2 regions of the Azospirillum sp. P4_B5 genome follow, and region 2 is predicted to be linked to the other one. Evidence: riboswitches for the same ligand, from Rfam matches in the RefSeq annotation. Region 2 holds a riboswitch; the other holds the start of a gene.
The links. A riboswitch is a leader RNA that binds a small molecule or an ion and turns the genes downstream of it on or off. The one in region 2 is predicted to bind S-adenosylmethionine.
Positions count from the first base shown of each region.

Region 1: linked by a shared signal. The riboswitch ahead of AC1DVI_RS29320 (homoserine O-succinyltransferase) and the one ahead of metZ (O-succinylhomoserine sulfhydrylase) in region 2 are both predicted to bind S-adenosylmethionine.

Region 1 covers NZ_JBFUHT010000062.1:11,515-26,672, forward strand. Annotated here, with positions in the region: gene AC1DVI_RS29310 (AEC family transporter) at 1-602, shown strand, start outside; gene AC1DVI_RS29315 (methyl-accepting chemotaxis protein) at 841-2,532, shown strand; SAM-I-IV-variant riboswitch at 2,636-2,740, shown strand; gene AC1DVI_RS29320 (homoserine O-succinyltransferase) at 2,790-3,713, shown strand; gene AC1DVI_RS29325 (hypothetical protein) at 4,169-4,702, shown strand; gene AC1DVI_RS29330 (hypothetical protein) at 4,732-5,343, shown strand; gene AC1DVI_RS29335 (ATP-dependent DNA helicase) at 5,354-8,122, opposite strand; gene mtgA (monofunctional biosynthetic peptidoglycan transglycosylase) at 8,241-8,927, shown strand; gene AC1DVI_RS29345 (AbiU2 domain-containing protein) at 8,967-9,611, opposite strand; gene AC1DVI_RS29350 (DMT family transporter) at 9,896-10,219, opposite strand; gene AC1DVI_RS29355 (lysine--tRNA ligase) at 10,363-11,931, shown strand; gene AC1DVI_RS29360 (DUF2336 domain-containing protein) at 12,534-13,532, shown strand; gene AC1DVI_RS29365 (hypothetical protein) at 13,560-14,030, opposite strand; gene mdh (malate dehydrogenase) at 14,304-15,158, shown strand, end outside.
Region 2 covers NZ_JBFUHT010000044.1:44,769-59,926, forward strand. Annotated here, with positions in the region: gene AC1DVI_RS25980 (methyl-accepting chemotaxis protein) at 1-267, shown strand, start outside; gene AC1DVI_RS25985 (dihydrofolate reductase) at 300-806, shown strand; gene gshB (glutathione synthase) at 953-1,909, opposite strand; gene AC1DVI_RS25995 (SirB1 family protein) at 1,944-2,777, opposite strand; gene AC1DVI_RS26000 (YraN family protein) at 2,811-3,179, opposite strand; gene rsmI (16S rRNA (cytidine(1402)-2'-O)-methyltransferase) at 3,176-4,117, opposite strand; gene AC1DVI_RS26010 (penicillin-binding protein activator) at 4,111-5,301, shown strand; gene AC1DVI_RS26015 (phasin family protein) at 5,419-5,934, opposite strand; gene metZ (O-succinylhomoserine sulfhydrylase) at 6,062-7,270, opposite strand; SAM riboswitch at 7,347-7,426, opposite strand; gene AC1DVI_RS26025 (STAS domain-containing protein) at 7,588-8,436, shown strand; gene mutS (DNA mismatch repair protein MutS) at 8,547-11,189, opposite strand; gene AC1DVI_RS26035 (hypothetical protein) at 11,402-11,938, shown strand; gene AC1DVI_RS26040 (hypothetical protein) at 11,960-12,280, opposite strand; gene AC1DVI_RS26045 ([protein-PII] uridylyltransferase) at 12,519-15,158, shown strand, end outside.

The sequences.
Region 1 (15,158 bases), on a different contig from region 2:
TGGCCGCCTTCGGCCCGGACCGTCTGGCCCCGGCCATCCTCGCCACCGTCATCATGAGCGCGATCATGGTCGGCATCGCGGTGATCTGGCTGGAGTTCGCCAACAGCCAGGGCGGCGGGATCGGCAAGGCGCTGCGCGACGTGGGCCGCGCGCTGCTCAAGAACCCGCTGATCATCTCCACGGCCCTGGGGCTCGCCTGGTCGGTCTTCCTGTCCGGCGTGCCGGTGCCGCGCCCGATCGCCATCTACTGCGACCTGATGGGCGCCTCCGCCGGTCCCTGCGCGCTGTTCGCCATCGGCCTGTTCCTGGCGACTCAGAGCCTGAAGGCCAACCTGCTGGAGGTCGGCTGGATCAGCGGCCTGAAACTGGTGGTGCAGCCGGCGCTGGCCTGGCTCCTCATCCAGACCCTGTTCCCGCTGGACCCCTTCTGGGCCGGGTCGGCCATCATCCTCGCCGGCCTGCCCACCGGCGCCCTGACCTTCGTGGTGGCCAGCCAGTACCGCATCTATGTGGAGCGCACCTCCGCCGCGATCCTGATGTCCACCATCGCCAGCGTGGTCACCCTGTCCTTCCTGCTGGCCACCTACGCGCCGCCCCTCTGAACCTCGGCTTGCCGTCTCCCGGCCGTTCGTCGTTCCGAACAGTAAGAGAGCGCGCGCGACAACGCAAAGCAGACCGTCCCGCGTCTTTCTTGCGTCTTTCTTAATATTTGTTGTTCCATCATTTGATCCCGGCAAGTCCAACGCCCGACGCATGGACGTCTGGTCTGCCGTCTCCTTTCGTTCAGACTCAAAACAATCAATCGCCGCCGCATCGTTTCGGGGGAAAGAGATACGCGCCATGTCCATGCTGAGTTCCATGACCATCCGGACCAAGGTGGTCGCCGCCACCGTCGCGGTCCTGCTGATGTCGATCGCCCTGGGACTGTTCGCCGTCGACCGCCTGAGCACCGTCAACCACGCCGCGGAGGAAATCCGCTCCAACTGGCTGCCCAGCGTCACCGCCATCGGAGAGATCGACGGTGCGGCGAACGATTACCGCATCCTGGAGGCGTCCCACATCCTGTCGCTCTACCCGGCGGAAATGGCCGAGGTCGAAAAGGAGATGACCACGGTTCTGAACCGCCTGGCGGAGGCCCGGCGGAAGTATGAGCCGCTGCTGGCCCCCGGTTGGGAAACCCAGACCTTCAAGCGCTGGGAGGCGGCTTGGGACGGCTATCTGAAAATCAGCCAGGGCAAGTTGCTTCCCCCCTCCCGGGCCAACGAGAACGAGAAGGCCACCGGCATCTACCGGGAGGAATCGCGCAAGGCGTTCGATGACTGCTCCGCGCTCATCAATGACCTGACCGCGTCCAACGTCGCAAACGCCACGAAGGCGGCGGACTCGGGCCGCGCCACCTATGTCGGGGCGCAGAGCTGGATTCTGGGCGCCATCGCCTTCGTGGCGGTCCTCTGCCTGCTCGCCGGCATCGCCATGACGAAGTCGGTCGCCCGGCCCATCGTCGCCCTGACCTCCATCATGGACCGTCTGGCCAAGCGCGACCTTGGCGTCGCGGTGGAAGGCGGCAACCGGCAGGACGAGATCGGCGCCATGGCCCGCGCGGTGCAGGTCTTCAAGGACGGGCTGATCGAGGCGGAGCGCCTGACCGCCGCCCAGGCCGCCGAGGAGGAGAACAAGCGCCGCCGCACCGAGCGGGTCGATTCGCTGATCCGCAGCTTCGACGGCGCGGTGCACAGCGTCCTGCAGACCGTGGGCGCCGCGGCGTCGCAGCTCGACACCACCGCCCGCAGCATGACCGACATCGCCGAGCACACGCGGGCCGAGGCCGGCAGCGCGGCGGCGGCGGCGGAGCTGACCTCCGCCAACGTGCAGACCGTCGCCGCCGCGTCGGAGGAGATGGCCGCCTCCATCACCGAGATCTCCCAGCAGGTGTCGCAGTCGGCCGGCATCGCCGGCAAGGCGGTGGACGAGGCCGACCGCACCAACGCCACCGTGCAGGGGTTGTCGGAGGCGGCGCAGCGCATCGGCGACGTGGTGGACCTGATCCAGAACATCGCCGCCCAGACCAACCTGCTGGCGCTGAACGCCACCATCGAGGCCGCCCGGGCGGGCGAGGCCGGCAAGGGCTTCGCCGTCGTGGCGAGCGAGGTGAAGAGCCTCGCCAACCAGACCTCCAAGGCGACGGAGGAGATCGCCCAACAGATTGGCGCCATCCAGGCGGCCACCGGCGGGGCGGTCGGCGCCATCCGCGGGATCGGGGCGACCATCGCCTCGATCAACGACATCTCCTCCTCCATCGCCGCCGCCATCGAGGAGCAGGGCGCCGCGACCCAGGAGATCAGCCGCAGCGTCCAGCAGGCGGCGCAGAGCACCCAGGAAGTGACGAGCAACATCGGCCGCGTGTCGCAGGCCGCGACCGAGACCGGCAGCGCCGCGACCCAGGTGATGTCGGCCTCCGGCGACCTGAACCAGGGGGCGATGCGCCTGAAGAGCGAGGTGGAGAATTTCCTCGTCGCCATCAAGGCGGCCTGAGGCAAGGCGGCCTGAGGCAAGGGGGCCTGAGGATCCTGTGATCGGGACCGCCCACCGGCGGTCCCGCCGCTGTTGCCAAGCCGCCGCTGCCCGTATAATGTGCGCCGCGCATCAAGAGTTGAGCGGACGCTCAACGCCAACCTGCTTTCCCGAGCAAGGTGGCGCCCCGAAGGGGGATGTGGCCGGACCGGCAAACAAACGGGGTTCGCCATGACGTCTGTTCCGACCGATGCACCGACAGCGGAGCCGGACGAGTCATGCCCATCAGGATACCCAACGATCTTCCCGCCTTCACCGCCCTGCAGGCCGAGGGCGTCATGGTCATGCAGGAGGCCGACGCCATCCGGCAGGACATCCGGCCCCTGCGCTTCGGCCTGCTCAACCTGATGCCTGACAAGATCCGGACCGAGACGCAGATCGCGCGCCTTCTCGGCAGCACGCCGCTTCAGGTCGAGCTGTCGCTGATCCGGATCACCAACCATGTGCCGCGCAACACCGCGGCGGACCACATGAGCGCCTTCTACCGGTCGTGGGAGGACGCGCGCCGCGAAAAATTCGACGGCTTCATCATCACCGGCGCCCCGGTCGAAACGATGCCCTTCGAGGAGGTGTCCTATTGGGACGAGCTGCGCTCGGTCTTCGACTGGACGCAGAGCCACGTCCATTCCTGCCTGAACATCTGTTGGGCGGCGCAGGCCGCCCTTCATCATTTCCACGGCGTGCCGAAACATCTTCTGTCTCGCAAGGCGTCCGGCGTGTACCGGCACCGCAACCGCGCGCCCGCCTCGCCCTATCTGTGCGGCCTGTCCGACGGTGTGCCCATCCCGGTGTCGCGCTGGACCGAAGTGCGCGAGGAGGACATCCCCCCCGACAGCGGCCTGCGCGTGCTCCTGGATTCCCCGGAGGCCGGCCCCTGCCTGCTGGAGGACGCCGCCCACCGGTCGCTGCACATGTTCAACCACATCGAGTACGACACGGACACGCTGCGCAACGAGTATGTCCGGGACGTCGCCAAGGACGCGGCGACGCCGGTTCCCCACGGCTATTTCCCGGACGACGATCCGAGCCGCCCGCCCGAGAACCGGTGGCGGAGCCACGCCCATCTGCTGTTCGCGAACTGGATCAACCAGATCTACCAGACGACGCCCTTCGAGGTCGACCGGATCGGAACGGGAGGATAGGCCGCCTGCCAGCCGGGAAAATCGCCGCCGGTCAGGTTGCCGTTCCGAGTTGCCACGGCGTACACTCCGGCACTTTTCCCTTCGCGGCGAGCGCCATCGGCGTCCATATCTTGCCTGCCGGACAACTGCGCACCAACCAACAGCAAGCATAGAATATTCAATTTTGGTAAAATGCTATATTTTACGATGATGGCTGGCAATGATAAACAACGACAACACATTATGACCAATCAATAGTTCATCTTTATACAACGAATTTTTTGAGAAATTTCTCTAAGCTAGCCAAATATACGAAAATCTGCGGCCTTTTTGACCCGCTTCAATCAACTGGAAAATATACTCAAACTTTGGTTGACATGCAATCGCATGGCGTCCAACTGCCGCATTTTCATTAAACTGATTATAATTCTATATTTTTGCTTCCCACGTACTCTTTTTAGAAAGCGGAGGCAGAAATGAACGAAAGTGGATTTGAGATTTCATTTTCATCATCGCCAATCACAAGAAGAAGTTTGATTATCGGCATGACATCAAGTCTGGTTATTCCAACCATTCTGGGTGGTTGCTCGACTGTGGACATTCGCAATGCTGGGGACAAGATTTCTTCCTATGCCATCGCTGCCTTGACGGCTTTTCGCGAGCTGATGGGTTACAAAACCGGCGGAACGGAAGTCGCCGCCGCGGATTTCGTCAATCCGACTCAACAGTCGTCGAACGGGCTGATCGAAACGCAGTTTTGGTACTCTGGCGTCCGCGCAAGGGAACACTTGGCACGTCTCCAGGGGCCATACGCTGAGAACTATTTCGAAACGGCCTTCGAACCCCTCCAACCGCGAACGGACCGCGTCAACCTCGCCCCCAATCAGATGGGAACGCTTACCGCTCGCAAAGGTGCATCCACGCGCCTCGGGACGTACGCAATTCAATACAGAACGGCAGTTCAAACTTACAATCCTACGAATTCTCAAATTTACCTCATTGAGATTTGAGAAAACAAACAGGGATAGGCCACACAGCCATGACAACGATAGAACGTCCGCTCCGACCAACGTCAAAAATCAGCCTGCTTTTGGGATTTTTGCTGCTCGTCGTGGCTTGTGTTGGCCCAGCAACCATTCCCAGAAACAATCTCATAGACGCGAAAATTACTCAAGTTATACAGAAGAAGGAATCGGCCGCGAATCGCGTAGGATTTGCTGTCCACATGTTTCCCGCAGGGAAACTGCAGGAAAGCAACCCAATTCTCATTGAATTTTACCGATACTCCGATTTCTACAACAGACCAGAATCAAATCAGAACGATGAACCTATAGCCCCTTTCGATTCGGTCATTACATCAGCACCAAAGTTAAAAAATATAGAAGAAGGGCAGGACAAGGATCTGGTCTTTGACTTCAACGTCAGCCCCAAGCTTGGAGCGGGGAAATACATTCTTGTTATCAAAACGAAAACCGATGAATGGAGAACCAATCCATTCGTCATACCCTCAAGCAATTCCCAAACAAGACAACAAACCGAAAAGGAAAAAATACTCAATGATGAAAGTCCTTCAACACAAACCATAACCACTCCGATCAAGCAAGCTCCGATCACGAATAAATTTCTGTCCACAAAGGAAAAACGCCAATAATTCAGAGCGCTCACCAGCCGCGCAGGAACTCCGCGGTCGCCTCCACCGCCTCCTTGATGCCGACGCGGCGGACCTCCACCCCCTCGGGGAAGGCGCCGAACAGGCGGCTCGGCATCATCGGGTCGAGCAACACGAAGACCCCCGTGTCGTCGGCCCGCCGCACCAGCCGGCCGAAGGCCTGTTTCAGCCGCAGCCGCGCGATCATGTCCTCGTAGCGCCGCCGCCCGAAGGCGTCGCGCCGGGCGCGGTGCAGGATGTCGGGGCGCGGCCAGGGCACCCGGTCGAAGACGATCAGCCGCAGCGAGCGGCCCGGCACGTCCACCCCGTCGCGCACCGCGTCGGTGCCAAGCAGGCAGGCGTGCTCCTCCCCCCGGAAGATGTCGATCAGGGTCGCCACGTCCAGCGGGTCGACGTGCTGGGCGTAGAGCGGGACGCCGGTGGCGTCCAGCGGCTCCACGATGCGGTCGTAGACGGCGCGCAGCCGGCTGATCGCGGTGAACAGCCCCAAGCCCCCGCCCCCCGCCGCCTGGAACAGCGTGCGGTAGGCCGACGCCACCTGCCCCAGATCGTCCTTGCGCACGTCGGTGACCACCATCACCCGCGTGCGGTTGGGATAGTCGAAGGGCGACGGCACCTGGGCGCGCAGCGCCGGCTTGGGCAGGTGGCTGGCGCCGCAGCGGTCCTCCGCCGCCTGCCAGTCCATCGCGGTGTCGCCGGTGCCGTCGGTCAGCGTGGCGGAGGTGACCACCATGCCGTGCGCCGGCCCGGCCAGGGCCTCCGCAAAAGGCACGGTCGGGTCGATCCAGTGGCGGTAGAGCCCGACATCGACGTCGCGCCCGTCGATCCGCTCCACCGCGAACCAGTCCACGAACTGCGCCGGCGTCTCCACCGGCAGCGTTTTCAGCATGGCCCGCCACGCCTCGACCGTCAGCACGCCGCGCCGGGTCAGGCTGCGCGCCATGGCGTCGATGCGCCGCCGCTGGTCGCTGTCCAGCTCCGCCGTCTCGTCCTCCAGCCTTGCCGCCAGCCGCTTGGCCAGCCCGGCCAGCGGTTCCGACAGCCGGACCAGCGCGGCCTCCAGCGCCGCCGCCGCGTCGAGCAGACCGTCCACCGGGTATGCCTTGTCGGCCTCCAGGCTGTAGGGGCCGCCCTGCCCCGCCGTTCGCGAATAGACCTGCCGCCGCGCGGCGAGCAGGAAAGCCTCGGTCGGCCCCTGCGGGTTGTCGGCGGACAGGCGCGCCGCCCAGCCCTCCGCCGGCAGGACGCGGGCGCCCAGCATCACCGCGTCCATCAGCTCCTGCGCGCGCTCGTCGCTGGCGACCAGATCCTCGATGCGGCGCTTCAGCCCGCGGGCGCGGCTGCGCCCCGTCTCCTCGGCGCCCAGCAGCCAGCGCCGCAGTTCCTGGGTCTCACGTCCGGTCAGATGCCCGGCGAAGGCGCTGTCCGCCGCGTCGAAGACATGGTGCCCCTCGTCGAAGACGTAGCGGGTGGGCAGGGTCGGCTCCTCGCCGCCGCCCAGCGCCGCCTGCACCATGACCAGCGCATGGTTGGCGATCACCACGTCGGCCTTGCGGGCGCGACGCACGCTCTTCTCGATGTAGCAGCGGGCGTAATGGTCGCAGGCGGAGTAGATGCACTCGCCCCGCCGGTCGGCGAGTCCCAGAGTCCGCCCGCGCCCGGCGATGTCGACCAGCCAGCCGGGAAAGTCGCCGCCGGTCAGGTCGCCGTCGCGGGTCGCCGCGGCCCAGCGCGCCATCAGCCCGACCCCGATGGCGTGGTGCGGCTGCATCGGCATGCCGCGCACCGCCTCCTCCAGGTTCAGCAGGCACAGGTAGTTTTCCCGACCCTTGCGCAGCACAACCTTGCGCGCCTTGGTCGCCGGCTCGGGGTAGAGGCGGTCCAGCTCCGCGTCGATCTGGTGCTGGAGGTTGCGGGTGTAGGTGGAGATCCACACCGTCCCGCCATTCTTCTCCGCCCACACCGTGGCCGGCGCCAGATAGCCCAGCGTCTTGCCGACGCCCGTCCCGGCCTCCGCCAGCACGACGTTCGGCGTGTCGGGCGCGGGGCGCGGGGCAAAGGCGGCGGACACCGCGCTGGCGTAGTCGGCCTGCTGCGGGCGCGGCTCGGCCACCTTGCCGGGCACGCTGGCCGCCAGCATCACCGACAGCCGGCGCCGCGCCTCGTCCGGCTCCACCGGATGGTGGGCGGGCGGCGGCTCGGGCGGGCCGTCCTGCCACTCCTTGATGCGCGTCCAGACGCGCAGGCCGGCGCGGGCAGCGCCCTTCTCCGGCCCGTCCGGCTTGCCCAGCGCGGCCAGCACCGCGGGCGCCCACAGCCAGCCGGCGCGCCCCATCTCCCAGGCGAAGGCCACGGGGTCGGACGCCTCCTCCCGCCCCGGCGCGCCCAGCAACCCCAGCAGCTTGCGCACCGCCCGGTGGAGGGCCAGCGCGTCGTCCTCCAGCCCGTCGGGGATCGGCAGGTCCAGCGCCTCGGCCAGCCCGCGCGGGGTCGGCACGCAGAAGCGGGCGGGCAGGACGAAGGCGAACAGCTCCAGCAGGTCGAAGGCGGCGAAGGGCTCCGTCCCCAGCCGCCGCGCCATCGCCCGCGCGTGGCACACGAGCGGCGGCTGTCGGCGCGCCCGCTTCGCGGCAGCGGCGGGGGCCAGTTCCTCCACCTCCCCGTCGCCGGTCAGCAGGACCACGCGCCGCGCGCCGGCGACCAGGGCCGGCGCGTCATCGAGGCTGAAGGACGGGAGGGAGGGCGCCGAGGTCAGATCCATGGCGCGCAGTATAGTGGTCCCCGCCGCTGCAATGCGAGCAAACCCGTGTTGACCGATCGGCCCGCCCCCTCGAAAGTGCTCCCCCGTCCTTGAGCGTCGCAGAGGAGAGGTCGAGCGCATGCGGTTTCCGGTCCGGCGTCTGCTGAGACTCCTGATGGCCCTGGCCGTCGCCCTGGTGGCCTTCAGCGTCGGCTGGGCGGCGCTCTACCGTGTGGTGCCGGTGCCGGCGACGCCGCTGATGCTGATCCGCGCCGCCGGAGGGTCCGGGCTGGCGCACGACTGGGTGCCCATGTCGCAAATTTCTCCCCACCTCGCCCGCGCCGTCATCGCGTCGGAGGACACGTTGTTTTGCGGCCATGGCGGCTTCGACTGGGCGGCCATCGAAGGCGCCTTCGAGGACAACGAGGAGGGCCGGCGCCTGCGTGGCGGCAGCACGATCAGCCAGCAGACCGCCAAGAACGCTTTTCTCTGGCCGGACCGCAGCTGGACCCGCAAGGGCATTGAGGCGTGGTTCACCCTGCTGATCGAGACGCTGTGGCCGAAGAGCCGCATCCTGGAGGTCTATCTGAACAGCGTGGAGTGGGACGACGGCGTCTACGGCGCCGAGGCCGCCGCCCGCCACCATTTCAAGAAGCCGGCCTCGGCCCTGACCCGCCGCGAGGCCGCCCTTCTGGCCATCGTTCTGCCCAACCCCCGCAACTGGTCTCCGAACCCGCCCGGAAACTATGTGGCGCGGCGGGCGGGGATCATCGAGCGGCGCATGGCCGTGGTGGAACGGGACGGGCTGGCGGATTGCGTGCGATGAATTCGCACTTTTTCTTCTTCTAGTAGTTTCTACGCAAAATCAGGCATCCTTCCACTTCATCTTTTCCAAATCATCAATTGGAATCACTCCCTCATCCACAAGTTCACGGTATCTCAAAGCCGATTTCAGCATCCAAACCAAATGATTTCCATCGCTGCTCATTACGAACAAGTTGTATGCATATTCACTATCATAAAAATATCCTTCGATATGGTTCATATAAGTCCTCATTGATAGAAGCGCCTTTTCAACTTGCTCTCTTGAGGCATAGGGAATCGGATTTGCACTTCTTTCTAGAGCGTGATCCAAGTCAAGATGGGCAAGCTTTTTATTTCTTAATGCGCGGAATTGATCACATATTTCATGAACTGCATCAAGAAGTCCCCTTGCATTATGCGAAAATTCTCCACAATGAAATTTGTCAATTCTTTCCTGAAGTTGCTCTAGAGATAAATTTTCTGATTTCCCCATCCTTGCCGGATCTGTTAACCTGCCTAAAGATACCTGTATATCGTTAATCATAATTTGCTGAGTAAAGTAAAAGAATGTAGGAGCAGAATTATTTAATAAATCAATTCTATCACTTGAAGTTCCGTAAAGTTGCCGGTATATTTTCCACCGCCCATGCAACCAAGTTAACTCTTTCTTTAAAGAATCATAAACTTCTAAAACTTCATCATTCATTTTGCGCTCCATTACTACAGGATATTGTCAGTCAGACCCGAAAACAGAGAACTCCATTTCTCTACCTATCTTTGCGCCGCGCAGCGATGCGCGCTTCGGTTTGGCGCCGGGCTTCTTCAGCGGGAATGCCTTCACGGCGATCCAATTGGGCTATCCCCTCTGCAATAAGTCGGTTTAACCGCTCAATCTGTAAAGTCGGGGATACTTTCATAAGTCAACTTACAGAAGGACGTTAATGGCGATAATAAGGATATGGCAAAGCCTGTTATCGGAACAAGCGCCCCCTACGCCCCTCCTCCCGACATCCGCAGACTCACCACACCCGCCACGATCAGCAGAATCCCCGCCAGCTTCAGGAAGCTGAGCGACTCACCGAACACCCACACGCCGATCGCCGCGATGGCCGCCGTGCCCACCGCGGACCAAATGGCGTAGGCCACGCCGACCTCGATCTCGCGCAGCGCCTGGGCCAGCATGGCGAAGGCCACCAGATAGCAGGCCACCACCGCCAGGCTGGGCCACAGGCGGGTCATGCCGTCGGACATCTTCATGGCGACGGTGCCCACGATCTCGAAGGCGATGGCGACGGAGAGAAACAGCCAGCTCATGCGGGTCCTCGGCGGGTGATCCACATCCAGAGATGCGCCCGAACGGCGGTGCGAACAAGCGCGGCGCCCGTTGACGGACGGCGCGGACGGCCCTAGGGTCGCTGCCTTTCTACACTTCCGTCGAGTTTTGAAGGGGCTCTACCATGACCGGCGAGCGGGAATTGGCGTTGCAGGCGAAGGCGTGGCCGTTCGAGGAGGCGCGCAAACTGGTCGCGCGCTTCGCGAAGGAGCCGCCGGCCAAAGGCTACGTCCTGTTCGAGACCGGCTACGGTCCGTCGGGCCTGCCGCACATCGGCACCTTCGGCGAGGTGGCGCGCACCACCATGGTCCGCCAGGCCTTCCAGCGGATGAGCGACATCCCGACGAAGCTGTTCTGCTTCTCCGACGACATGGACGGGCTGCGCAAGGTCCCGGACAACATCCCAAACAAGGAGCTGGTCGCCGCCAGCCTCGGCAAGCCGCTGACCCAGGTCCCCGACCCTTTCGGCACGCACGACAGCTTCGGCGCGCACAACAACGCGCGGCTGCGTGCCTTCCTCGACAGCTTCGGCTTCGAGTACGAGTTCCAGTCCTCCACCGACTGGTACAAGTCGGGCCGCTTCGACGAGGCGCTGCTCGGCGTGCTGCGGCGCTATGACGAGATCATGGCCGTCATGCTGCCGACGTTGGGCGAGGAGCGCCAGCAGACCTACAGCCCGTTCCTGCCGGTCTCCCCCTCCACGGGGCGCGTGCTGCAGGTCCCGGTGCTGGAGCGCGACGTGGACGCCGGCACCATCGTCTTCCAGGACGAGGACGGCAAGAAGGTCGAGGTTCCCGTCACCGGCGGCCATGTGAAGCTCCAGTGGAAGCCCGACTGGGGCATGCGCTGGTACGCGCTGGGCGTCGATTACGAGATGTACGGCAAGGACCTGATCCCGTCGGCCGAGCTGGCCGGGAAGATCGTCAACATCCTCGGCGGCACCCCGCCGCAGGGCTTCAACTACGAACTGTTCCTCGACGACAAGGGGCAGAAGATCTCCAAGTCCAAGGGCAACGGCCTGACCATGGAGGAGTGGCTGGCCTACGCCCCGCCGGAGAGCCTCGCCCTCTACATGTTCCAGAAGCCGAAGTCGGCCAAGCGCCTGTATTTCGACGTGATCCCGCGGGCGGTGGACGAGTATCTGGCCTTCGTCGCCAAGCTGCCGGTGGAGGAGCCGGCCAAGGCGCTGGAGAACCCGGCCTGGCACATCCACAACGGCACGGCGCCGGCGGTGCGCTCGGACGTGTCCTTCAACCTGCTGCTCAACCTCGCCGGGGCGGCGAACGCCGAGACCAAGGACGTGATGTGGGGCTTCATCAGCCGCTACGCGCCCGAGGCGACGCCGGAGAACAGCCCCTTCCTGGACAAGCTGGTCGGCTACGCCGTCCGCTACTACCAGGATCAGGTGAAGCCGACGAAGCGCTTCCGCGCCCCCACCGACGCCGAGCGCGCCGCGCTGGAGGACCTGCTGAAGCGTCTGGACGGCATCCCTGCCGACGCGGCGGGCGACGTCATCCAGAACGAGGTCTTCGCGGTCGGCAAGGAGCATGGCTTCACCGAGCTGCGCGCCTGGTTCCAGGCGCTCTACGAGGTGCTGCTCGGCCAGACCACCGGCCCGCGCATGGGCTCCTTCATCCAGCTCTACGGCCTGGACGAGACCAAGGCCCTGATCCGCGAGAAGCTGGCCGCCTGAGCATCGTCTCCCTTTCCCCTCCCCCGCGCCGCGGCCCGCCGCGGGGGAGGATTTTCCAGCGGACCGACACGCCTCGCAAACAATTCGTCAAACGCATGAACTGCACCCAAGGGAGGCGGTGCTCCAGGGCATGCCTGCGTGGATGTCGCTCAGCATTCGGCGAGACTTCACCCGCCACCGTTCCCGTCACAAACAATATTGTTGGTCCGATCGTTTGCGTTTCCATCATCCGGCCATGCGGCTCGAATGTGTGCAAACGGTCGAAATCCTGCCCACCCTCTGGGCAAACAACATTTTATTCCCGCATCGCCATGCGCACACCGCACCGCACCAATACCAACTTGGTATTACCATCCGCCAAGGTCAAAGCCTATGATCCGCCCCGTTACTGCTTTTGCAGTGCGTTTCCTCCCTAAACTCTTCAAGGCCGCGCCCCATCGGGGTCGCGGCCCTTTTTCTTTTCAACCTTCGCTTTTCGACGCTTCGACACCACAACCCGACGGAAGGACCGGTGGCGCAGGGTCTGGTTGCTTGCGCCGGGCGCCGATGACAAGGTCGGCTCCGTTAGCGTCCCGTTAACCGGCCCGTCGTTGGATATCCGGATGCAGCCACGTCAGGCCCTCCACTCCGATCAAGGGGACGACCGTCCCGACACGGCCCGCTCGGCGCCGCGGGCAGACCCCTGCGCGGACGACGGGGTGGACCCGGACCTGCTCGGCTATCTGTTCGACGATTCTCCCCCCGCTCCTCCTGCGCCGGAACCGGCCCGCCGCCGCGTCGGCACGGCGCTGATCGAATCGCGGCGGGCCGGGATGGGCGATGCCGGGGTTCGCGCGCATCTGGCGCGCAAGCTGTGCCGGCTGCTGCCCGACCTGCCCCCGGACCGCCAGGACAAGGCCACCGCCACCGCCCTGCGCACGCTGGAGCGGCTGGCCCGCGATCACGCGGCCCATGTGCGGACGGCGCTGGCTGGGGCTCTGAAGGACGTCGCCTGCGCCCCGCCCGCCGTGGCGCGCACGCTGGCCCGCGACGTGGAACGCTCGGTGGCGGAGCCGATCCTCCATTGCTGCGCCACCCTGACCGACGACGACCTGCTGGAGATCATCGCCAGCCACCCCGCAGGCTGGGCGCTGTCGGCCATCGCACGGCGGCCGGCGGTCAGCGCGCCGCTGTCCTGCGCCATCGTCGACACGGGCGACGCGGAGGCCACGGGCGTCCTGCTGGACAACGACGGCGCGGTCATCCCGGACGACCGGCTGGAGGATCTGGTGGAGCGGTCGGGCGGTCATCCGGACTGGCAGGCAAAGCTGGCCGGCCGGCCCGCCCTGCCGCAACGGCTGGCCCTGCGGTTGGCGGAGTCCGTCGACGACTCGGTGGCCGACCTGCTGCTGCGCCGCACCGATCTGGACGCGGTCACCGCGGCGGAGGTCGCCGCGGTGACCTGGCGGGCGGGCTATTCGATGCGCTGCGCCATGCGGGTGCAGGTCCGCGCCGCCGGTATCCCGCCGCGCGCCGTGCTGAACGCCCGCCAGGGCACCGACTACCCGCTGCCCGCGGCGGACATGGCCCGCCACCTCGCGCTCTACGGCGTCCGCTCCTGACGCCGAAGGTCGCCGCCGACTTCAGCGCTACTGGATTTCCAGCGGCCGGCGGGCTGGCGCGCGCCGCGTGTCGGGAGCCAGCGTCGGATCGTTCTGATACAGCGGGCGCGACGGGTCGGTGTCGATCAGCTGCGGCGGGGTGACGATCTCCTCGCCCGACCCGGAATCGAACTGGATCACCGCCATCCGGCGCACCGTCTCGCACAGGTCGCGCTTGCGCAGGGTCGCCGGGTCGGCAGGCCCGTCGAAGGCCACGAGAGGCACCACGATTCCGCTGCGCTCCCCCGGCGGGACGGACGTGTACACGTAGTTCGACACGGGCCGGCAATACAGGATGTCGGTGGCCGACGGCATATCCGACGGAGCGCCGGCCGCTTCATTCAGCGGCGCCTTGGCCAGAGCGGCCTCATAGTCTGCGACGGTTTGTCCCAAAGCCGCGCCGCCGCTTCCCAGCGCCAGCGTCATGGTCAGGCAAAATGCCGGTGCAAAGCGAATCATGGTTCTTACCCCCAATCCCGAACGGCCTTCAAAACCTATCCAAAGAATAGTGCGCCGCACCCGCAACACCAAATTCCTGTTTGCCGTTGCGGCCATTCGCCGTAATCGATTGCACAGTTCCGCGTCCCGTGCTTGCGGTCACGCTTGCTCTCGGGCCGGAATCGCGCTAGGAACCGCCCTCGAAATCTCAGGGCGCTGGACCCCTAGGACGCTACACTCAATCGGTTCTGTCCTCCGCTGAATGGGGGACGCTCACGCTTAGGGAAACGCTCCATGGCTCGCAAGAAGATTGCGCTCGTCGGCGCCGGCCAGATTGGCGGCACGCTGGCTCTGCTCGCTGCCCAGAAGGAACTCGGCGACGTCGTCCTGTTCGACATCGCGGAAGGCATGCCGGAGGGCAAGGCCCTCGACCTGGCTGAGACCTCGCCGGTCGAAGGCTTCAACGCCAAGCTCAGCGGCGGCAACGACTATTCGGTCATCGAAGGCGCCGACGTCGTGATCGTCACCGCCGGCGTGCCGCGCAAGCCGGGCATGAGCCGCGACGACCTGATCGGCATCAACACCGGCGTCTGCCAGACCGTCGGCGAGGCCATCAAGAAGCACGCCCCGAACGCCTTCGTCATCGTCATCACGAACCCGCTGGACGTGATGGTGTGGGTGCTCCAGCAGGCCTCCGGCCTTCCGCCGGAGCGCGTCGTCGGCATGGCCGGCGTGCTCGACTCGGCCCGCTTCCGCTATTTCCTGGCCGACGAGTTCAAGGTGTCGGTCGAGGACGTCACCGCCTTCGTGCTGGGCGGCCACGGCGACACCATGGTCCCGCTCGTCCGCTACTCGACCGTCGCCGGCATCCCGCTGCCGGATCTGGTCAAGATGGGCTGGACCACGCAGGAGAAGCTGGACGCCATCGTGCAGCGCACCCGCGACGGCGGTGCCGAGATCGTCAAGCTGCTGAAGACCGGATCGGCCTTCTACGCCCCGGCCGCATCCGCCATCCAGATGGCCGAGTCCTACCTGAAGGACCAGAAGCGCGTCGTTCCGGTCGCCGCCTACCTGACCGGCCAGTACGGCCAGAACGACCTCTACGTCGGCGTCCCGACGATCATCGGCGCCGGCGGCGTCGAGAAGATC
Region 2 (15,158 bases):
ATCCTGCGGGTGAACGAGATCGCCACCTCCATCGCCTCCGCGGTCGAAGAGCAGGGGGCGGCCACCCGCGAGATCAGCCGCAACGTCCAGGAGGCGGCGGGCGGCACGCAGGAGGTGTCGGCCAACATCACCGGCGTCACCGGTGCGGCGACCCAGAGCGGCGCCACCGCCCGCGACGTGCTGGAGATGTCGCGCCAGCTCGGCCACCAGCTCGACACGCTGCACCGGGAGGTCGGAAGCTTCCTTCAGCAGCTTCGCGCGGCGTAAGGTGGGGTGAACGGTCCGGGAAAGGGGTTGGGATGCGCATCAGTCTGGTGGTTGCCGCGGCGCGCAACGGCGTGATCGGCCGCAACGGCACTCTGCCCTGGTCCCTGCCCGGCGACCTGAAGCGCTTCCGGGAGCTGACGATGGGCAAGCCGGTCCTGATGGGCCGGCGCACCTGGGAGTCACTGCCCCGCAAGCCCCTGCCCGGCCGCGACAATCTCGTGGTCAGCCGCAGTGTCCCGCCGGGCGAGCGGGACGGCGCGCGCTGGTTCGGCGGCCTCGACGCGGCGCTGGACTGGTGCCGCGGCCGCGGCGTCCCGGAGGTCGCCGTGATCGGCGGCGCCGAACTGTTCCGCGAAACCCTGCCGCTCGCCGACATCGTCCACCTGACCCGCGTCGAGCGGGATGTGGAGGGCGACACGGTGATGCCGCCGCTGGGACCGGAGTGGGTGGAGACGGAACGCGGCCCGCTGCTGACCGAGAACGGGCTGGATTACCGGTACGTGGACCTCGTCAGGAGCGCCGTCGCCGCCAGGGTGTGATCCCCTCTCCCGCCCCGGGAGAGGGTGGCGCGAAGCGCCGGGTGAGGGGGCATCCAAAGATTGAATGCCGGCCCGTTGCCGGCACCCTCACCCTTCCCACGCTTCGCGCGGGCCCCTTCCCTCTCCCGGGGCGGGAGAGGGACTTTTCAGGCTCCCTTGCTCTCCCGGTGCCGCCGCTCGATGGCGTCCCACAGGGTGGCTTCCAGCGCCGACCCGTCGAGCCGGTTGATCTCCTGGATGCCGGTGGGCGAGGTCACGTTGATCTCGGTCATGTAGTCGCCGATCACGTCGATCCCGACGAAGACCAGACCCTTCTCCCGCAGCACCGGGCCGATGGCCTTGCAGATCTCCTGCTCGCGCGGGGTCAGCTCCGTCTTCTTGGCGCTGCCGCCGGCGTGGAAGTTGGCGCGGGCCTCGCCCTCCTGGGGCATGCGGCTGACGGCGCCGGCGGGCTCGCCGTCGATCAGGATGATGCGCTTGTCGCCCTGGCGGATCTCCGGCAGGTACTTCTGCACGATCACCGGCTCGCGATAGAGCTGGGTGAAGAGTTCCAGCAGCGAGCCCAGATTCTCGTCGTCCGGCTTCAGGTGGAAGACGCCGGCCCCGCCGTTGCCGAACAGCGGCTTGACGATGATGTCCTTGTGCTGCGCCCGGAAGTCCAGGACGGCCTGCTTGTCGCTGGTGATCAGCGTCGGCGGCATCAGGTCGGGGAAATGGGTGACGAACAGCTTCTCCGGCGCGTTGCGCACCTCCGCCGGGTCGTTCAGCACCAGCACCTTGGGCTGGATGTGCTCCAGCATGTGGGTGGCGGTGATGTAGGCCATGTCGAAGGGCGGGTCCTGGCGCATCAGCACCACGTCCATGGTCGACAGGTCGACGATTCGCGGCTCGCCCAGCGTGTAGTGGGCGCCCTTCTGGCGGACCACGGTCATCTCGCGAACGCGGGCGGTCAGGACGTTGCCGGTCAGGCTGAGGTCGCGCGGGTGGTAGTGGTAGAGCGTGTGCCCGCGCTTCTGCGCCTCAAGCGCCATCATGAAGCTCGAGTCGGTGTCGATGTTGATGGACTCGATGGGGTCCATCTGGAAGGCGACGGCGAGGCTCATCCTGCGGGTCTCCGAAACGGGCTTTGAGTAAGGGTCAGTTCAGTTGGTTCTTGAGCTGCTGGATCAGCGCGGCGACCTGATGGCGGTGCCGTTCGCTGGCGGTCAGCTCCAGGAAGCTTTCCAGCGCGGCGATGGCCGCGGCGAGGTTGCCGTTGTGGGCCTCCAGAAGGCCGGTTTCCCGCCACAGCGACGCCTCGGCCGGGGCGAACAGCCGCATCGCCTCCAGCACCTCCAGCGCGCGCGGCACGTCGCGGGCGGAGAGGTGGCGCAGCTTGATGTTGTTCTGGAGCCGCAGCAGGATCTCGCGGTTGGACACCGTCTGGTAATGGCCGGGCTCCAGCTCCGCGGCGCTGCCGGCGGTGGCCTTCAGCAGGTCGCGCAGGTCGACGGCGGTGCGCACCTGCCCCTCGTTGAAGGGGTCGAGGATGGCGCGGGCGCCGTCGGCCTCCAGCCGCACCAGGAAATGGCCGGGGAAGTTCAGCCCCAGCATCGTCCAGCCCTGCGAGCGGGCGGCGTGCAGGTACAGGATGCCCAGCGCCACCGGCAGGCCGCGGCGGCGGTCGATGACGCGGAGCAGGTTGGCGTTCTGCAGGTCGTCGTAGGTGTCCTGGTCGCCGGCGTAGCCGTGGCGCTCCACGATGACCTCGTGCAGCCAGGAGACGCGGGCCTCCAGCCCGTCGAGGGTGGGCGAGACGCGCTCCGCCAGATCATGGGCGATGTCGGCGAGGTGACGGCGGTAGTCGGCCAGCGCGGCGCCCGGAACCTCCAGCGCGCCCAGCGCCAGGGCGGCTTCGGCCAGATCGATCTGCTCGTCCGGCTGCTGCCCCACGCGGCGCAGGATGTCACGGGCCTCGGCGCGGCTGGTCACGAGCGGCGTCCTTCCTCTTCTTCAGCCTTCGCGTCAGGCCCGCCACGCGTCCGGCACGTGGCGCGGCCAGGACCAAGGGGTAACGAGCATGACGTCGAAGCGCAAGACATAGCCGGCATACTGCGGGTTGGCCCCCAGATAGGCGTGGGCGGCGCGGGCGAGGCGGCCCCGCTGGCGGGCGTTGACCGCCTCGTTCGCGGTGTCCCAGTCGCCGCGGGCCTTGACCTCGACGATGGCCAGAGTGTCGCCCCGCCGGGCCACGATGTCGATCTCTCCCATGGGTGTGCGCAGGCGGCTTTCCAGGATGCGGTAACCCTTCAGCCGCAACGCCAGCCGGCAGAGCCGCTCGGCGTAGCGGCCGTAGGTCTCCGCCCGGCGGCGCAGGGCGTCCGGCGCGCTCATGGTTTCCCCTCCCGCGCCAGCTCCAACGCGCGGGCGTAGACGGCGCGCTTGGTCTGGCCGGTGCGGGCGGCCACGTCGGCGGCGGCGTCGCGGACCGACAGGCGGGTCAGCGCCTCGCGCAGCAGGGCGTCCACGTCGGCCTCGGTCGGGGTGGCCTCCTCGCCGGGCGGACCGATCACCAGCACGACCTCGCCCTTCGGCGGGCCGGCCTCGGCGTAGTGGGTGGCCAGCTCCGGCAGGGTGCCGCGCCGCACCTCCTCGTAGAGCTTGGTCAGCTCCCGCGCCACAGCGGCCTCCCGCGCGCCCAGGATGTCGGCGAGATCGGCCAGCGACTCGGGCAGGCGCTGCGGCGACTCGAAGAAGACCAGCGTGGCGGGAACGTTCTTCAGCTCCCCGGCGGCGGCGCGCCGGGCGCTGCTCTTGTTGGGCAGAAAGCCGGCGAACAGGAAGCGGTCGGTCGGCAGGCCGGAGAGCACCAGCGCCACCAGCGGGGCGGAGGCGCCGGGCAGCGTGGTGACCGCCACCCCCTCCGCCACGCACTCGCGAACCAGCTTGTAGCCGGGGTCGGAGACCAGCGGCGTGCCGGCGTCGGTGACCAGCGCGATGGACTCGCCCGCTTTCATGCGGCCGATGAGGACCGGACGCATCTTTGCCGCGTTGTGTTCATGATAGGAGACGAAGGGCGTGTGGATGCCATGGATGCCCATCAGCTTCGCCGTCACCCGCGTGTCCTCGCAGGCGATGGCATCGGCGCGGCGCAGCGTGTCGAGCGCGCGCAGCGTGATGTCGGCGGCGTTGCCGATGGGGGTGGCGACCACATAAAGGCCGGCGCCGAGTTTACTTGCGGCCCTCGGCTCGCTACCTTCAGCGTCACCAGAGACGCCGGGCCCGGAAACGGGTTCGGGCGCCGGACCGGATGTGGAGATCGTTGGTGGCACGCTTGACGACACCTTTCTCGCGCGCTTGGGGGCAGCAGGCTGCCGCCGCCCTGTTGGTCGTTGGCACGCTTTCGGCCTGCTCGACTGTAAAGGCCCCGGCGCCGCCGACTCAAGCGCCGCAAGCGCCGGTCGCCGCCGTTCCGGCCGCCCCGCAGACCTTGAAGGTGGCGATCCTGCTGCCGCTGTCCGGGTCCAGCGCCGCCATCGGGCAGGCCATGCTGGAGTCGGCGCAGATGGCGCTGTTCGATCTGGCCGGCGACCGGTTCGAGCTGCTGCCCCGCGACACCAAGGGCACGCCCACCGGCGCGGCCGACGCGGCGCGGCAGGCCATCGCCGAGGGGGCGAGCCTGATCCTCGGCCCGCTGTTCGCCGCCGACGTGGCGGCGGTGAAGCCGGTCGCCCAGTCCGCGGGCGTGGACGTTCTGGCCTTCACCAACGATTGGACCCAGGCCGGCAACGGCACCTATGTGCTGGGCTTCGTGCCCGCCGATCAGGTGACCCGCGTGGTCGGCTTCGCCCGCTCGCGCGGTGCGACGCGCTACGTCGCTCTGGCCCCGCGCACCGCCTATGGCGACGCCGTGGTCAACGCCGTGCAGGCCGCCTCGCGCCAGTTCGGCGGGCAGGTGGCGCAGGTCGAGCGCTACGACCCGGCGGTGACCGACCTCGCCCAGCCGGCGCGGCAGGTGACCCAGGCCGGCGTGCAGCCGCAGGCGGTCATGCTGGCCGAAGGCGGGCCGCGCGCCCAGGGTCTGGCGGCGGCGCTGTCGGCCAACGGGCTGAACACCCAGCAGGTGAAGCTGCTCGGCACCGGCCTGTGGGACGAGCCCGGCCTGGGCCAGGAACCCGCTTTGGCCGGCGCCTGGTTCGCCGCCCCGGCCCCGCAGAGCCGCGCCGACTTCGAGGCGCGCTTCGAGAGGACCTACGGGCGCAAGCCGCCGCGGATCGCCACCCTGTCCTACGACGCCACGGCCATCGCCGCGGTGCTGGCCAAGATGCCCGACCCGTCGGGCCGCTTCGACCGCGCGGCGCTGAACAACCCCAACGGCTTCGAAGGCATGGACGGCATCTTCCGCTTGCGCGCGGACGGCGTCGTGGAGCGCGGACTGGCCGTTCTGGAGGTCACCCCCGGCGGCCCCCGCGTGCTCGACCCCGCCCCGTCCAGCTTCGAAGTGCTGGGGCAGTGATCGTACAGTGCTGATGTGAAGAGGTTTTCAACCACGAAGACACGAAGGGCACAAAGGAATCACAAAGGTCTTCGTGATTGCCTTTGTGTCTTCGTGTCTTCGTGGTGAACCGCAACCTTATCCGTGCTGCTTCGCCAGACGGCGGGCGTTGGCGCGGACCGTGCGGTAGGCGGGGGTCATGCCGGCCTGAGTCAGGGCCGTGACCGACTCGACCATATAAAGCGCGGCGTGGATGCCGGCCTCCACCGACTCGGTGACGGTGCGGTGCTGCAACTCCACCAGATCGGCGGGGCTGCGGCACTGGCCGAGGCCGCTCACCATCACCATGGCGACCTGAAGCTGGCCCTGCATGAGGGTCATCCAGGCCTGCTGCATCTCGCCGATGCCCTTGGCGACGGCGTGGGTGGCCTCCACCATCGCCTCCACCTTCTCGGAGCCCATGCGGACGAACTCCGGGTTGGCGAGGTCGATGGGGTTGTTCATGGCCGCCGCCATCATGGCGGTTCGGTAGCCGATCGTCTGGGCCGCCGCCACCCCCATCTCGCCGGTCTTGACGCCGGTTCGGGTCAGATCGCCCGCCACCGTCAGAAAGCGTTGCGTCGGTTCGCCGTTGCCGGCCTTGCGTCTCGACATTCGCTCCACCTCACCAAAAGCCCGGACTGGGCTGAAAAAAACGGCCGGGCCAAAAAACCGCCCAGACCGGAAAACTGTGACCCGGACGCCAACGCTGCACTGCAGCATTTGGTTCCGGGTCCAGTCTTTACAGGGAAGCGAGCGCGCGGTCGAGATCTTCGACGATGTCCTGGGCGTCCTCCAGCCCGACGGACAGGCGGAGCAGGTTCGGACGGATGTTCGCCGCCGCCTTCTCCTCGACCGTCAGCTTGGAATGGGTGGTGGTGTCGGGGTGGGTGATCAGGCTCTTGGAGTCGCCCAGGTTGTTGGAGATCATCACCATCCGCAGGTCGTTCAGGGCGCGGAAGGCCTCCTCCTTGCCGCCCTTCAGGAAGATCGACAGCATGGTGCCGCCGCCGGTCATCTGGCTGCGGCAAAGGTCGTGCTGCGGGTGGCTGGCCAGACCCGGATAGAGCACCCGCTCCACCTTCGCGTGGCCTTCCAGGAACTCCGCCACGGTCAGGGCCGCCGCGCTCTGCGCCGACACGCGCAACTCCAGCGTCTCCAGCCCCTTCAGCAGCAGCCAGGCGTTGAAGGGCGAGATGGTCGGGCCGGTGTGGCGCAGATAGGGGTGGATCACGTCCGACCCGTATTGCTTGTCGTTGGTCAGGATGATGCCGCCCAGACAGCGGCCCTGGCCGTCGATGTGCTTGGTCGCCGAATAGATGACGACGTCCGCCCCCATCTCGAACGGGCGCTGCAGCACCGGCGTGGCGAAGGCGTTGTCGACCACCACCTTGGCCCCAGCCTTGTGGGCGAGAGCGCTGACGGCGCGCAGGTCGACGACCTCCAGCCCCGGATTGCTGGGCGTCTCCAGGAAGACGACCTTGGTCGGCTTGGCCAGTGCCTCTTCCCATTGGGACAGATCGGTGCCGTCGACGAAGACCGCCTCGACCCCGAAGCGGGCCGACAGCTCCTTGATCACCCAGTAGCAGGAGATGAACAGCGAGCGCGGCGCCACGATGCGGTCGCCGGTGCGCAGGTTCGACCACAGGGCGCCGTGCACCGCGGCCATGCCGCTGGTCGTGGCGTAGGCCCAGGCCGCCCCCTCGTACTCGCACAGCCGGTCCTCGAACATCGCCGTGGTCGGGTTGCGGAAGCGCGAATAGACGTGGCGGGAGCCGTCGTTGACGAAGGCGCTCTCCGCCTCCTCCGCCGAGCCGTAGACGAAGCCGGAGGTCTGGTAGAGCGCCTCGCAGGTCTCGTCGAAGGACGAGCGGCGGACGCCGCCATGGACCAGACGGGAACGCGGGCGAAGCCCCGCGACGTTCGGATTGCGATGATCGGTGCGCGCCATGGCCGCTTTGTCTCCTCTGTCCGCCGGCGGGGCAGACCGGCACAACAAAAAACGCCCCGACCGATCGGGTCGAGGCGCGGACGCGGCTCGGACCTTTTTAGCGGGTTGTTTTACGTGGCCCGCAAGCCGGTCGACCAAATCACCACGTGCCCTCGCTTTTAGGACCGCCGCGGCGCGCCGTCAAGGGGCAAGGAAGCCGTGACAAAAAGGGGCTGCCCTGCGTCAACATCGCGCAGGACCCGATGCCGCCGCCCGCTTGCCCCGCGAAGGCCCGGCACCGGATCATGGCCGCAAGACGTCGGGAGGGGGTAGGGGTCGTGCAGTATCGCAAGGAGCAGGAGCGGCACTTCGCCCGTCTGGTGCTCACCGGGCGCTTCACCAGCCAGGACGCCGGCCCGGTGCGGCAGGCGATCGCCGACGTAAAGGGCGGGACGGAGCGCCGTCATCTCCTCGACCTGACCGGACTGGAGTTCATCGACAGCGCCGGCATCGGCCTGCTGCTGGTGATGAACGGCGAGGCCCTGTCGGCGGGCAAGGCGCTGTCCCTGCTCTGCGCGTCCGGGCAGGTGCGCAAGGTGGTGGACCTGACCCGCATCACCATGATCATCCCGGTGCACGAGACCGTGGCCGACTATCTCGCAGCCAGCGTGCCCGAGGCCCTGCTGGCCGCCACCCACCCCTGCGCGCCGGGCGAGGACCCGATGGCCGTCGCCGTCCGCGCGCTTCACGCCAAACCGGTCCTGCCGCCCGCGACCGTACCGCCGGACTCGCTCGGTCGGGGCGGAACGAGGCGGTGGAGGAGAAGCTGCGCCACGCGCAACGCCCCGCTGCCCAACGCCACGTCACCCCCATCCGCGACCGCGGCGCCCCGATGGACGAGGACGTCGTGGAACGGGCGTAGCGCCCATGGAATGACCCCGGGATGGGATTGCGGCGGCTGTGGTTCAGCGCTATATTTCCCGTACCAGTGGTCAATAGACGACACCTCCGGTACCGCGCGCTTGGAAAGGCCAATGGCCGGAACGGCGTGCACACGAAAAGAGGGGCGGCGTTGCAGCGCCGCCCCTCCGTCGTCTGGCTTACAGCACGGCGACGAGCAGCGCGAGGATCGCGACGACCGTCTGGATGACCGTGCAGATCACCAGCACCCTACCAGGGGTCAATAAACACACCCCCTTCCCGCCGCTTGGATGACAACGCCCCTTGCCCATGGGAAGGAACGCTGCGGCGGCGGATTTTCATACTATGGCGTGTGTCTCTTCTCAAATACTCCCTCTTAAGACAGCAACCCTCTCAGACGATACAACTCGTCGAGCGCCTGACGCGGCGTCAGGCTGTCCGGGTCGATGGACTTCAGCGCCTCCTCCACCCGCGACGGCTCCGGCGGGGCGGCGGGTGACGCTGCGGGGGTCGGCGGCGGGCGCTTCAGGGCGGCGCTGAACAGCGGCAGATCCTCGGCCAGACGGTGGATGGCCGCGTTCTGGTCGCCCGACTCCAGAATGGTCAGCACCTCCTCGGCGCGGCCCACGACGGCGCCGGGCAGGCCGGCCAGCTTCGCCACATGGATGCCGTAGCTGCGGTCCGCCGCCCCCGCCGTCACCTCGTGCAGGAAGACCACGTCGCCCTGCCATTCCTTAATGCGCATGGTGTGGCAGGACAGGCCCGGCAGCTTGCCGGCCAGCATGGTCAGCTCGTGGTAGTGGGTGGCGAACAGCGCGCGGCAGCGGTTGACGTCGTGCAGATGCTCCACGCAGGCCCAGGCGATGGACAGGCCGTCGAAGGTTGCGGTGCCGCGCCCGATCTCGTCCAGGATGACCAGCGCGCGGTCGCCGGACTGGTTCAGGATGGCCGCCGTCTCCACCATCTCCACCATGAAGGTGGAGCGGCCGCGCGCCAGATCGTCGGCCGCACCCACGCGGCTGTAGAGCCGGTCCACCACCCCGATGTGCGCGCTCTCCGCCGGCACGAAGCTGCCCATCTGGGCGAGCACGGCGATCAGCGCGTTCTGGCGCAGGAAGGTGGACTTACCGGCCATGTTCGGACCGGTCAGCAGCCACAGCCGGTTGTCCGGGGCAAGGTCGCAGTCGTTGGCGACGAAGGGGCCGGCGTGGCCGGCGTCCAGCACCGCCTCCACCACCGGGTGGCGCCCGCCCTTGATCGAGAAGGCGAGGCTGCCGTCCACCACCGGCCGGCGGTAACGCCGCTCCGCCGCCAGCTCGGCCAGCGCGGCGGCGACGTCCAGAGCGGCCAGCGCGTGGGCGGCCTGGGCGATGGCCTCGGCGCGGCTGGTCACCTCCTCGACGAGGTCGTTGAACAGCTCCAGCTCCACGGCCAGCGCCTTGTCGGCGGCCTCGGAGATGCGGCGCTCCAGGTCCGACAGCTCGACCGTGCCGAAACGCACGGCGTTCGCCATGGTCTGGCGGTGCATGAAGACCTCGCGCCCCTTCTCGGACATCAGCTTGTCCGCGTGGGTCGCCGTCACCTCGATGTGATAGCCCAGCACGTTGTTGTGCTTGATCTTCAGCGCCGGCACCCCGGCGATGCCGGCGTACTTGACCTGAAGCCCGGCGATCAGCCGCCGGCTCTCGTCGCGCAGGGTCACCAGCTCGTCGAGCGCGTAGGAATAGTCGCGCGCGATGAAGCCGCCGTCGCGGGCGAGCAGCGGCAGTTCCGGCGCCAGCGCCTGCGTCAGCTGATTGACCAACTCGCTGTGCTCGCCCAGCCCCTTGGCCACGGCGCCCAGCCCGTCGGGCAGCGGGCCGCCGGGATGGCTGTTGAGCAGCAGGCGGATGGCCGAGGCCTGGGCCAGACCGTCGCGCACCGATGCCAGGTCGCGCGGGCCGCCGCGCCCCAGCGTCAGGCGGGACAGGGCGCGCTCCAGATCCGGGCAGCGGCGCAGCGCCTCGCGCAGGTCGCCGCGCAGCCGCTCCTCGTTCAGAGCGAATTCGACCATGTCCAGCCGCTTGGCGATGGCCGCGGGGTTAGTCAGCGGCGCCGAGAGCTGGGCGGCGAGCAGACGCGCCCCCGCCCCGGTCACCGTGCGGTCGATGGTGGCGAGCAGGCTGCCGCGCCGGTCGCCGGTCAGGGTGCGGGTCAGCTCCAGGTTGCGGCGGGTCGCCGCGTCGATCTCCATGACGGCGCCGGGGCCGAGCCGGCGCGGCGGCGACAGGCGGGGCACGCGGCCCTTCTGCGTCAGCTCCACATAGGCGACCAGCGCGCCGGCCGCCGCCACCTCGGCGCGCGAGAACTGACCGTAGGCGTCGAGCGTGCCGACGCCGTAGAGGGTGAGCAGCCGCTGCCGCCCGTTCTCGCTGTCGAAGCGCGGGGTCGGCTGCACGGTCAGGCGCGATTTCCATTCGCCCCACAGCTCGTACAGGTCGGGGCTCTGGCACAGCTTCTCGGAGACCAACACCTCCTGCGGGTCGAGGCGTCCGAGCGCGGCGCCCAGCCCGGCGCGCTCCACCGGCTGCACGACCAGCTCGCCGGTGGACAGCTCCAGCCAGGCCAGCCCGAGCCCGCCCGCGGCTTCCGCCACCGCGGCCAGCCAGTTGGAGGCGCGGGAGTCGAGCAGGCTGTCCTCGGTCAGCGTGCCGGGGGTGACGATGCGGATGACGCCGCGCTTCACCACCGACTTGGAACCGCGCTTCTTGGCCTCCGCCGGGTCCTCCATCTGCTCGCAAATGGCGACGCGGAAGCCCTGGCGGATCAGGCGCTGGAGGTAGGATTCATGGCTGTGGACCGGGACGCCGCACATCGGGATGTCCTCGCCCAGATGCTGGCCGCGCTTGGTCAGCGCGATGTCCAGCGTCCGGGCGGCGTTCACCGCGTCCTCGAAGAACATCTCGTAGAAATCGCCCATCCGGTAGAACAGCAGGCAGTCGGGATGGGCCTGCTTGATCTCCAGATACTGCGCCATCATCGGGGTGGCATCGGGAGGAATGATGGCGGGAGGAATGGTGGCGGCGGGCGAAATGGCGGCGGGCGCGTCGGACACGGGTCTTCAACCGGTTGCGTTGTGACGGGCAAGGTCGGGCCGGCACCCTAGCACGCCCGCGCTGGTGCCGCGATGACCGCTTCGTTAGACTGTTCGATGCCCGTAGAACGAGCAAGCCGAAGCTGAAGGAGACCGCCGTGACGCAAGCGCCCGAGAACACAGATGGCCGGACCACGAACGGCCAGGACACCGTCCGGGAGGTGCGCGAGGTCGTCGCCCTGTTCAAGACCCGCGAGGCCTTCGACAAGGCCGTGTCCGCCCTTCTGGACGCCGGATTCGACCGCGACGACCTGTCGGTGCTGGCCAGCCACACCTCGCTGGAGGCCGCCGACCAGCGCCCGCAGGCCCCGTCGGACGAGGCCCTGACCGGTCTGGTGGGTGAGCTGAAATACGCCTTCCCCCTGACCACCGCCGGGCTTCTCGCCATCGTCGGCGGCCCGATCGCCGCGCCGCTGGCGGCCATCGTCGCCGCCGGCCTGGGCGGCGTCGCCATCAAGGACTACCTGGACGAACTGACCAGCCACCCCGACACCGACGAGTTCGGCCGCGCGTTGGAGGCCGGTGGCGTCATCCTGTGGGTGCGCACCGCCGAGGTGGAGGACGAGGTGGAGGCCGCCGAGATCCTGGAGCGCAACGGCGGCGCCAACATCCACCTGTCGGTGCGTGAGGAGTAAGACGGGAAGAAACGACGTGCGTCAGGCGGCGCGGGCGCGCCTCTCGCCGCCGCCGCCCACCACGGTCAGGCCGCGCAGGCGGAACTGCGCCCGCACCACCGCGGCCCAGCCCTTGCGGATCTGGGCGATCTTGTCGGCGTCGGAAGCCCTGGCGTCGGTGGCGGTGCCGCAGATCTCGAACAGAAGCGCGTCGCCGATGGAGCCGGGGCACAGCGCCAGGGCGTGCACCAGCCAGGCCATCAGCTCGGCCGGGGTGTGACGCGGCAGGCCGCGCTCCGCCAGGGTCAGGGCGTTCCCGAGGTTCGCCAGCTCCCGCCGTGCCGTTCCGGGGTTCGGGATCATCAATGGCCTCCCTCGCGCGTGTCTCACAGACGACTCCTTACCTCTTTGGAATGGAGCGCGTCAGTGACGGCCATCACAGCATTGCCGTCATTGCGGCGCTCCCAACGGGATCATGCAGGAAACAGACGGCAGCCTCTTTTGGTGTGCCGCGTGCGAATTATCCTCTTTCCCGTTATAGTCGGGATGCCGCACGGTTTGTCGCACCCCTCGCATTCCTGGGAAGGCTCACGTTTTGTCGATGCTCTCCACCCGCGCCGCCTCAGCCGACGCGTCCGACGCCAAGGACGCCGGCACCGCCAACATCCCCAACAAGCGCGCCATCTTGTCCCGGCGCAAGCTGGCGGAGGACCTGGAGAAGCTGGTGGTGGAGCATGGGACCGGCGACAAGCTGCGCCCCGCCCTGATCGCCCGGCTGCGCGGCGCGCTGAACGACGGACGGGCGGAGGTGCGCGCCCGCTTCGAGGCCAAGGGATCGGGCGAGGACTGCGTGCGGCAGAACTGCTACCTCGCCGACGGGGTGGTGCGCTCGCTGGCCGACCTCACGGTCACCCACATCTTCCCGACCCCCAACCCGACCTCCGGCGAGGTGTTCGACATCGTCGCCACCGGCGGCTACGGCCGGGGCGAACTGGCCCCCTTCTCCGACATCGACCTGCTGTTCCTGCTGCCCTACAAGCGCACCCCGCGGGTGGAGCAGGTCGTGGAGTACATGCTCTACATCCTGTGGGATCTCGGGCTGAAGGTCGGCCACGCGGTGCGCAGCGTCGACGACTGCATCCGCCAATCCAAGGCCGACGTGACCATCCGCACGGCCATCCTGGAGTCCCGCTACCTCTGGGGTCCGCGCAAGCTGTTCACCGAGCTGCGCCGCCGCTTCGACCGCGAGGTGGTGGCCGGCTCCGGGCCGGAGTTCGTCGAGGCCAAGCTGGCCGAGCGCGACAACCGCCACCTGAAGCTGGGCGACAGCCGCTATGTGCTGGAACCCAACCTGAAGGACGGCAAGGGGGGCCTGCGCGATCTCCAGACCCTGTTCTGGATCGCCAAGTACCTGTACCGGGTCGAGGACGTCGACGATCTGGTCGGCAAGAAGGTGCTGCTGCCGGAGGAGGCGCAGCGCTTCGCCAAGGCGCAGAACTTCCTGTGGACCGCGCGCTGCCACCTGCACTACCTGACCGGTCGCATGGAGGACCGGATGACCTTCGACGTGCAGACGTCGATCGGCAACCGCATGGGCTACACCGACCACGCCGGGACCAAGGGCGTGGAGCGCTTCATGAAGCATTACTTCCTGGTCGCCAAGGACGTCGGCGACCTGACCCGCATCTTCTGCGCGGCGCTGGAGGCGGAATCGAAGCGCCCGCCCAAGTTCAACATCCTGCGGCTGGCCGCGCTGGCCCGCCGCAAGGACGTGGACGGCTTCGTGGTGGATGGAGAGCGGCTGAACGTCCGCAGCGACCGCCAGTTCAAGGACGAACCGCTGGACATGATCCGGCTGTTCCACACCGCCCAGCAGAACGACATCGACATCCACCCCAACGCGCTGCGCGCCATCACGCGCTCGCTGTCGGTGGTGGGGCCGAAGCTGCGCGCCGACCTGGAGGCCAACCGGCTGTTCCTGGAGATCCTGACCGGCCGTAAGGACCCGGAGATCACGCTGCGCCGCATGAACGAGGCCGGCGTGCTGGCCCGCTTCATCCCCGACTTCGGGCGGGTGGTCGCGCAGATGCAGTACGACATGTACCACGTCTACACGGTGGACGAGCACACGCTGTTCGCGCTGGGCATCCTGCACAAGATCGAGATGGGCGAGCTGACCGAAGAGCTGCCGCTGTCGTCGGAGGTGATCCACAAGGTGGTGTCGCGGCGCGCGCTCTATGTCGCCGTGCTGCTGCACGACATCGCCAAGGGCCGCGGCGGCGACCATTCCATCCTCGGCGCGCGGGTGGCGGAGAAGCTGTGCCCGCGGCTCGGCCTGACGGCGGAGGAGACGGAGACGGTGGCCTGGCTGGTGCGCTGGCACCTCGCCATGTCCTACACCGCCTTCAAGCGCGACCTGGAGGACGACAAGACGGTGCGCGACTTCGTCTCGCTCGTCCAGTCGCCGGAGCGGCTGCGCCTGCTGCTGGTTCTGACGGTGGCGGACATCCGGGCGGTCGGGCCGCAGCGCTGGAACAACTGGAAGGCCACGCTGCTGCGCGAGCTGTACAACCGCTCGGAGGAGGTGATGTCCGGCGGCCTGTCGGTCGAAGGGCGCGGGCGCCGCATCCAGGCCGCCCAGGCGGCGCTGCGGGACGAGCTGTCCGACTTCGACGACGGCGATTTCGAGCGGCACATCGCGCTCGGCTACCCCGCCTACTGGCTGGCCTTCGACGCGGAGACGCTGGGCCGGCAGGCGCGGCTGGTCCGCGAGGCGCTGCGCGACGAACGGCCGCTGACCGTCAACACGCGGATCGATCGCGGCCGCGCGATCACCGAGGTGACGATCTTCGCCACCGACCACCACGGCCTGTTCTCCCGTCTCGCCGGGGCGCTGGCGGCGGCGGGGGCGGACATCGTGGACGCCCGCATCTTCACCATGACCAACGGCATGGCGCTGGACGTCTTCACCGTGCAGGACGCGGCGGGCGGCGGCGCCTTCGAGAGCGGCGACAAGCTCGCCAAGCTGTCGGTGATGATCGAGAAGGTGCTGTCCGGCCAGTTGAAGCCGCTGCACGACCTGACCAAGCGCAAGGCCCCGCACGCCAGCCGCACCCGCGTCTTCCACGTGCCGCCGCGCGTGCTGATCGACAACAACGCCTCCACCACCCACACGGTGATCGAGGTCAACGGGCGCGACCGCCCCGGCCTGCTCTACGACCTGACCCGCGCGCTGACCAAC